One region of the Glaciimonas sp. Gout2 genome, then DNA from elsewhere that is predicted to be linked to it. Evidence: predicted binding sites of a transcription regulator. Region 1 holds the regulator's gene; each other region holds the start of a gene.

Region 1 (2,276 bases):
AGCAATTGTGCTAAAACGCTATATGATAAAGCAGATCATCCATTTGCGACGTAAACATGCCTAACAATCCATCCGAACTAAAAGCTAGTGGCCTTAAAGCTACTTTGCCCCGACTCAAAATTTTGGAAATATTTCAAAATAGTGAAGTCCGACATTTAAGCGCTGAAGACGTTTATAAAATTTTGCTTACCGAGAATCTTGATGTCGGTTTGGCAACTGTGTATCGTGTATTAACCCAATTTGAGCAAGCTGGCTTGTTGCAGCGTAATCATTTTGAAACCGGCAAGGCCGTTTTTGAGCTAAACGAAGGATCGCATCATGATCATCTGGTGTGTCTGACCTGCGGTCTGGTCGAAGAGTTTTACGACGAAGAAATTGAGGTTCGCCAGAAAGCCGTCGCCACAGAGCGTGGCTTTGAGATTGCGGATCACGCCTTGGCGCTGTACGGTCACTGCCGGAATTGCGTAAAAAAGTAATTGGGTCATGCGCCGAGTAGCATTAATGCTGTGCGTTCCAAAGCTTCGGATCGTAAGGCATTAAACGATGCTTGCTGTTTTTCTTACTGAGCGAGACTTAGTGATCCGAAATAGTTATTAAGCCAGACTAGTTCTGGCTTAATGCATTGGAAAGCAGCTTTGCTGTAATGTCGACAATCGGTATCACGCGTTGATATGCCATGCGCGTCGGACCGATCACACCCAGCGTGCCCACGATTTTTCCGTTCACCTCATAAGGTGCGGTGACGACGCTCATCTCTTCCATTGGAACCAGTTGTGATTCGCCGCCAATGAATATTTGAACGCCGGTGGCCTTGCCTGATATGTCCAGCAGTCGCATCAAATTGGTTTTTTGTTCAAACATATCAAACAGCTTACGTAAGGAACTCATGCTCGATGACAGGTCAGTCACGCTGAGTAGATTGCGCTCACCTGAAATGACAACTTCGTCAGCATCGTCGGTCATCGCCTCGCTACCGGCCTCAACTGCGGCCAACATGAGTCGATTCATATCATCCCGCAACTGGCGAACTTCGGTTTGCAGGCGTAAGCGAACGTCATCAATACTATGGCCTCCGTAGTTTTGATTGATAAAATTGGCCGCTTGTACGAGCTGTGAAGGGGTGTAGTCGACATCTGTTAACAAGAGTCGATTTTGCACATCGCCGCTAGGGCCGACGATGACGAGCAGAATACGTTTTTCAGAAAGTCGTAAAAATTCAATCTGCTGAAACACCGATTCACGCCTTGGGGTTAGTACCACGCCTGCAAATTGTGAGAGCGATGACAACACTTGCGCAGCGTTGGCGATGATCTTTTGCGGCGAGTTAGTTTGCAGTCTTGCCTGCATTCTCGATTCGAGCACGCCCTCGTCAATCGGCTGGACCGTCAATAGTGTGTCGACAAAGACACGATAGCCGCGGGGCGTTGGTACCCGTCCCGCTGAGGTATGCGGACTCGCAACAAAACCCATTTCTTCCAGATCGGCCATGATATTGCGTATGGTCGCGGGAGATAATTCCAGCCCGGAAATTTTTGAGAGTGCGCGCGAGCCTACCGGTTGCCCATCCGCGATGTAGCGTTCCACGAGGGCTTTGAGAAGAGTTTGAGCGCGAGTATCAAGATGCATGGCGATTATTGGTAAGTGCTGGCGTGATTTGCCATGAGCCAGGTCTGACAGGTGTCTGGCCCTTAATAATTGTATTTATACACTGTTAAGCCGAATCGCGCCTATTCGTCGGCGTGGATTTTCTCTATCAAAAGAGATTTTATGAGGGATTTTACGTGCTGGCGGATTGATCTTCCAGCCATGTTTCAAGCTCATGTAACGTGACGCATTGAGCATCTGCTACGATTCCAACGGGCAATACGCGGTCAAACCGATTAATCCAAACGCTTCGCAAGCCAGCTTCACGCGCGCCCACCACGTCTAAAAGCGGATCGTCACCCACATAGACCGCTTCTTCGGGTCTGACATTAAGGGCTTGGCACGCCGCATGGAAGATCGCGGGATCAGGTTTAGCGCAGCCGAAGCTATGCGCGGCGATGGATATAGCGAAATGCTGTGACAGGCCGATTTTCTCCAGATCCGCAAATCCGTTCGACACTGAACCCAGTAATACGTGTTGTCCTAAGCGAGATAGCACCGGTTGAACGTCGTCAAAGGGCGTCACCGCATGACGCGCCTCAGCAAACAGCGCCATGGCGGCATCAATCTTGCTAATATCTTCGCCAACAGTATTAAATGCTTCAGTCAGTCCAGCGTGTCGTAAAGCCGAT
Region 2 (2,276 bases), on a different contig from region 1:
CCACTATCGATACTGCAGTGGAAGCAACGCGCATCGGCGCTTTAAACTTTCTTGAAAAGCCAATTGCATTACAGAAACTGCTCAAAGCGGTGCAACAAGGCTTATCCCAAGGGCCTAAATCATCCCGTGCGCCGACCATGTTTGCGCAACCGGTTATTTCCAATGAAATGCCTGATCTGGTGAGTGGCAACAATTTTGGTGCTGCGTCGACTGCGGAAACGCCACATCTCTCGCCACTTCCCGTGGCAATGTTGACGTCAGACAATCTGTTTTCATCCTCGTTTGGTCTACCATTGCGTGAAGCAAGGGATGCATTCGAGCGCGCCTACTTTGAGTATCATTTAATTAGGGAAAGTGGCAGCATGACGCGCGTGGCTGAAAAAACTGGACTTGAACGCACGCATTTGTATCGAAAGCTCAAGCAATTGGGAGTCGATCCGGGAAAATTAACGAAAAAAGGCGGATAAAGCGATTTGTCTCTTCCGTCGCAATGCCTTGTGCCACCGATCCTGTCATCGATTTTGCCACCGTTTCTTACACTGGTAACCGGCCCGTCCGCAACCAGACGAGAAAGTGCCGTCTGGTTGTCGATCAAAACCGAGGCAACATCATTACAGCAAATGCGAGGAATCATCGGTGTCATCCTCGAAGGCCTGCCAGACGGTAAATCACCGCCGGAGCCAACGCATTTCACGCTTCACATCAAACGTGTCGCCCCTGGCTGTCTTTGTTGCATTGGCCTGCTTACATTACGGGTAACGCTGAATCGCTTGCTCCGTGATCGTCCTGCTCGGCTTTATATCAGTATCGCGGACGCCACGCACATCGATAAAATTCGCGCTTTGCTCTCCACTTCCCCGTACGACGAATGGCTCACCCTGACTGACGATATCGCCACTTAAATATCAATCCGTCCAATAGCCCTCACGATCGAAAACTCTCCAGACATTACCCGGTCGACTTAATCCTCAACCACCCTCACTTTGCGGTCTTATCCAGGCCTTTCACCAAACCGGGGGCATCGTCGCCAAGATTATTGGTACCGTTTTGAATCTAATCCGCAATCTATTACGTAAAAAATCACGTTACACACTGTCACACTATTTAGTATCGTTGCGACGAACTTCCCCCCTATGAAGCCACTCCAACATGCTCAAAAGTATAAATCATTAACTTTTATTGATAGTGAGTAACTATCCTCACCATTTAATAAAATCGATTAGCACTCTACAAGTGGGAGTGCTAGAATACCTGATCAAATCAGTATGGTTTACACCCTGTTGGCAGAAAATTCCATCTGATAGCTAGGAGAAACAATGAAAAATCCATCGGTACAGACTGCGTTAATCCCAGCCGAATCGGGCGCCTTAGCGCTTGGATTTTCGGGTACTTTAGGCAATATCGACGCCTATATTTCGGCTGTTAACCGCCTGCCTATGTTGACTCACGACGAAGAAATTTCGCTGGCTCAAAAATTACGTGAAAATAACGATCTGGCTGCCGCGCAAAAGCTCGTACTGTCTCATCTTCGTTTAGTTGTTTCTATTGCACGTGGATATTTGGGATATGGCTTACCGCACGCCGATCTGATCCAGGAAGGCAACATCGGATTGATGAAAGCCGTCAAGCGTTTTGATCCTGATCAAGGTGTGCGTCTGGTGTCCTACGCGATGCACTGGATCAAGGCCGAGATGCATGAATACATCTTGAAAAACTGGCGGCTGGTTAAGGTTGCCACAACCAAAGCACAACGAAAGCTCTTTTTCAATCTGCGTAGCCATAAAATCGGTCTCGACGCGATGACACCGACGCAAGTTGACGACTTGGCAAAAACGCTTAACGTAAAACGCGAAGAAGTCATTGAGATGGAAACCCGACTAACCGGTCGTGACATCGCTTTGGAAGCGCCAACCGATGACGACGATGATAAATTTGCACCTATCGCCTATTTGTCATCCGATATGCAAGAGCCGACCAAAGTGCTGGAAGCCCAACAATACGACCGTATGCAATCAGAGGGTCTTGAGTCTGCTTTAGGTAAATTGGATGACCGTTCACGCCGCATTGTGGAGTCGCGCTGGTTAGCGAATGACGATGGTTCTGGTGCCACCTTGCATGAACTGGCAAAAGAATTCGGTGTTTCCGCCGAGCGCATTCGTCAAATTGAAGCAGTGGCACTCAAGAAAATGAAAAGTTCTTTAGTGGCTTATTCTTAATTTATTTTATTAATAAGATTGAGTTGAATTGAATTAACTAAATCACTAAAAAAACAAAAA
Region 3 (2,276 bases), on a different contig from region 1:
GACAAACCGAGAATCGCCGAGTTAAATAAAAACGTCAATATCGATTGCACTAATACTGTCTTACGCATTGAGCGGGTCATGACGCTCACATCCGAGGTTTGTACTGCCACCGCTAATGTGAACGAAAAATAGAGAAAATCCCAATAATCGGGGTTTTCTTCGCCCTCAGGAAACCGTAAAGGTGCCGGTCCAATACCAGAACTATAAAACAGTCGCGCATAGTGCAAGGTGAACATGGTGCCAACCAGAAACCACGATCCGAGAACGGTCAATCCAGTAAATAGATAGCGGACTTCCTTCGGCCCCGGCAAAAAGTCCTTGGCCTGAGACAACCCAAAAACGACCGCGGCGATACTGGCCATCGCCGCAATGCAAATCAACATCAGGATCATACTGTCGTTTTCGTCCTCAATCGCGGCCCGCTTTTTAACTTGTGCCGATCCAGCTCTCACCATCATCCACCAGATGGCGATCAGATATCCCCACACACCGGCGTTCCAGCTGATGAGCCCACGGGTAATGGTCGACCCATTCGGCAAGAGTGCCCAGATGACGCCACCAAAGATCACAGCGAGCACCAGACGTGGATGAGTATGAAAAACCAGATTACGAATACGCATTCTTTAAGACCTTAAAAATAGAAGTGGCAGATTTGGAGACCACGCCCAAACGTTCATGCCAGATCATCATAGCGGCAACCCTGCTTTCACGACAAGATTCCCTTGTAACAAAACCTCTTTGTATTTTTATTGACAAAAAATTAATATCGCCGCCTGTGATTAATTGTAGCGGCTTTGGTAAATAAAAAAGAGAGTACAGAACATCACTCTTGAAAAATCAACTAACCACCCCTATACTTAGCACTCGTTAGGTGAGAGTGCTAACAATCTCCCTGACCTAGTCACTTTTTCTGTGCGGCACATTGTAAAAGCCAAACTAATCGGTGCAGTCGTTGCTGCAATGTTGCTGCAAAAATTATAACTTGTTGAATTTTGAAGGAGTTACACATGGATCTTCGTCCTTTGCATGACCGCCTCGTCGTTAAGCGTCTAGATGTTGAAACAAAAACTGCATCAGGTATTGTTCTGCCAGAGGCAGCAGCCGAAAAGCCTGATCAAGGTGAAGTATTGGCTATTGGTAACGGCAAGATTCTGGAAGACGGCAAAGTTCGCCCGATGGCAGTTAAAGTCGGTGAGCGCGTTCTTTTCGGCAAATATGCAGGTCAGGTAGTAAAGGTCGATGGCCAGGAACTACTGATTTTGCGCGAAGAAGACATCTTCGCTATCGTCGAAGGTAAGTAATTCATAGTTCAGATTGATCGAAGCCCATTGCAATTTTCGCAATAAGGCCGCTTCGATCTCTACGCTCTACATTCAACCGTATTCAGGAGAATCAACATGGCAGCAAAGCAAGTAATTTTTGGTGATGATGCACGTGCCAAGATCGTTAATGGCGTCAATATTCTAGCCAACGCAGTTAAAGTCACTCTGGGCCCTAAAGGCCGTAACGTGGTTCTGGAGCGTAGCTTCGGTGCTCCTACCGTTACTAAAGATGGTGTTTCAGTTGCTAAAGAAATCGAACTGAAAGACAAGCTGGAAAACATGGGCGCGCAACTGGTTAAAGAAGTTGCTTCCAAGACTTCAGATAACGCTGGTGACGGTACTACTACTGCAACCGTGTTAGCACAAGCTATCGTGCGCGAAGGTTTCAAGTATGTTGCAGCCGGTTTCAACCCAACTGACCTGAAGCGCGGTATCGACAAAGCTGTTGTCGCCATCGTTGCTGAAATCAAAGCATTGGCTAAGCCAACGACTACTAGCAAAGAAATCGCACAAGTTGGTTCGATTTCAGCTAACTCCGACACCGACATCGGTGAAATCATTGCTAAGGCAATGGACAAAGTCGGTAAAGAAGGCGTTATCACTGTTGAAGATGGTAAGTCACTGGAAAACGAACTAGACATCGTCGAAGGTATGCAATTCGACCGTGGCTATTTGTCACCATATTTCATCAACAACCAAGAAAAACAAGTTGTTGCTCTGGAACAGCCTTACGTTCTGTTGTTCGACAAAAAAATCTCTAACATCCGTGATCTTCTTCCGGTATTGGAGCAAGTCGCTAAGTCGGGCCGTCCGCTGCTGATCATTGCAGAAGACGTCGAAGGCGAAGCACTGGCAACTTTGGTCGTCAATAACATCCGCGGCATCCTAAAAACTGCTGCTGTTAAAGCACCAGGCTTTGGTGATCGTCGTAAAGCAATGCTGGAAGACATCGCT

What was found. Region 1 encodes HrcA, which represses chaperone genes, less so after heat shock. Its sites were predicted from a motif close to TTAGCACTCNNNNNNNNNGAGTGCTAA; they were not measured.
Region 2: a site for HrcA is predicted at 1,220-1,246, ahead of rpoH (RNA polymerase sigma factor RpoH). Genes of this name have one in related genera too.
Region 3: a site for HrcA is predicted at 858-884, ahead of QN379_RS00775 (co-chaperone GroES). Genes of this name have one in related genera too.

Annotation. Positions count from the first base shown of each region.
Region 1 covers NZ_JASJXA010000010.1:15,676-17,951, forward strand. Annotated here, with positions in the region: gene fur (ferric iron uptake transcriptional regulator) at 57-476, shown strand; gene hrcA (heat-inducible transcriptional repressor HrcA) at 604-1,626, opposite strand; gene QN379_RS09225 (HAD family hydrolase) at 1,778-2,276, opposite strand, start outside.
Region 2 covers NZ_JASJXA010000001.1:317,674-319,949, forward strand. Annotated here, with positions in the region: gene QN379_RS01435 (response regulator) at 1-467, shown strand, start outside; gene QN379_RS01440 (GTPase) at 474-902, shown strand; gene rpoH (RNA polymerase sigma factor RpoH) at 1,317-2,216, shown strand.
Region 3 covers NZ_JASJXA010000001.1:174,677-176,952, forward strand. Annotated here, with positions in the region: gene QN379_RS00770 (DUF1345 domain-containing protein) at 1-620, opposite strand, end outside; gene QN379_RS00775 (co-chaperone GroES) at 1,008-1,301, shown strand; gene groL (chaperonin GroEL) at 1,398-2,276, shown strand, end outside.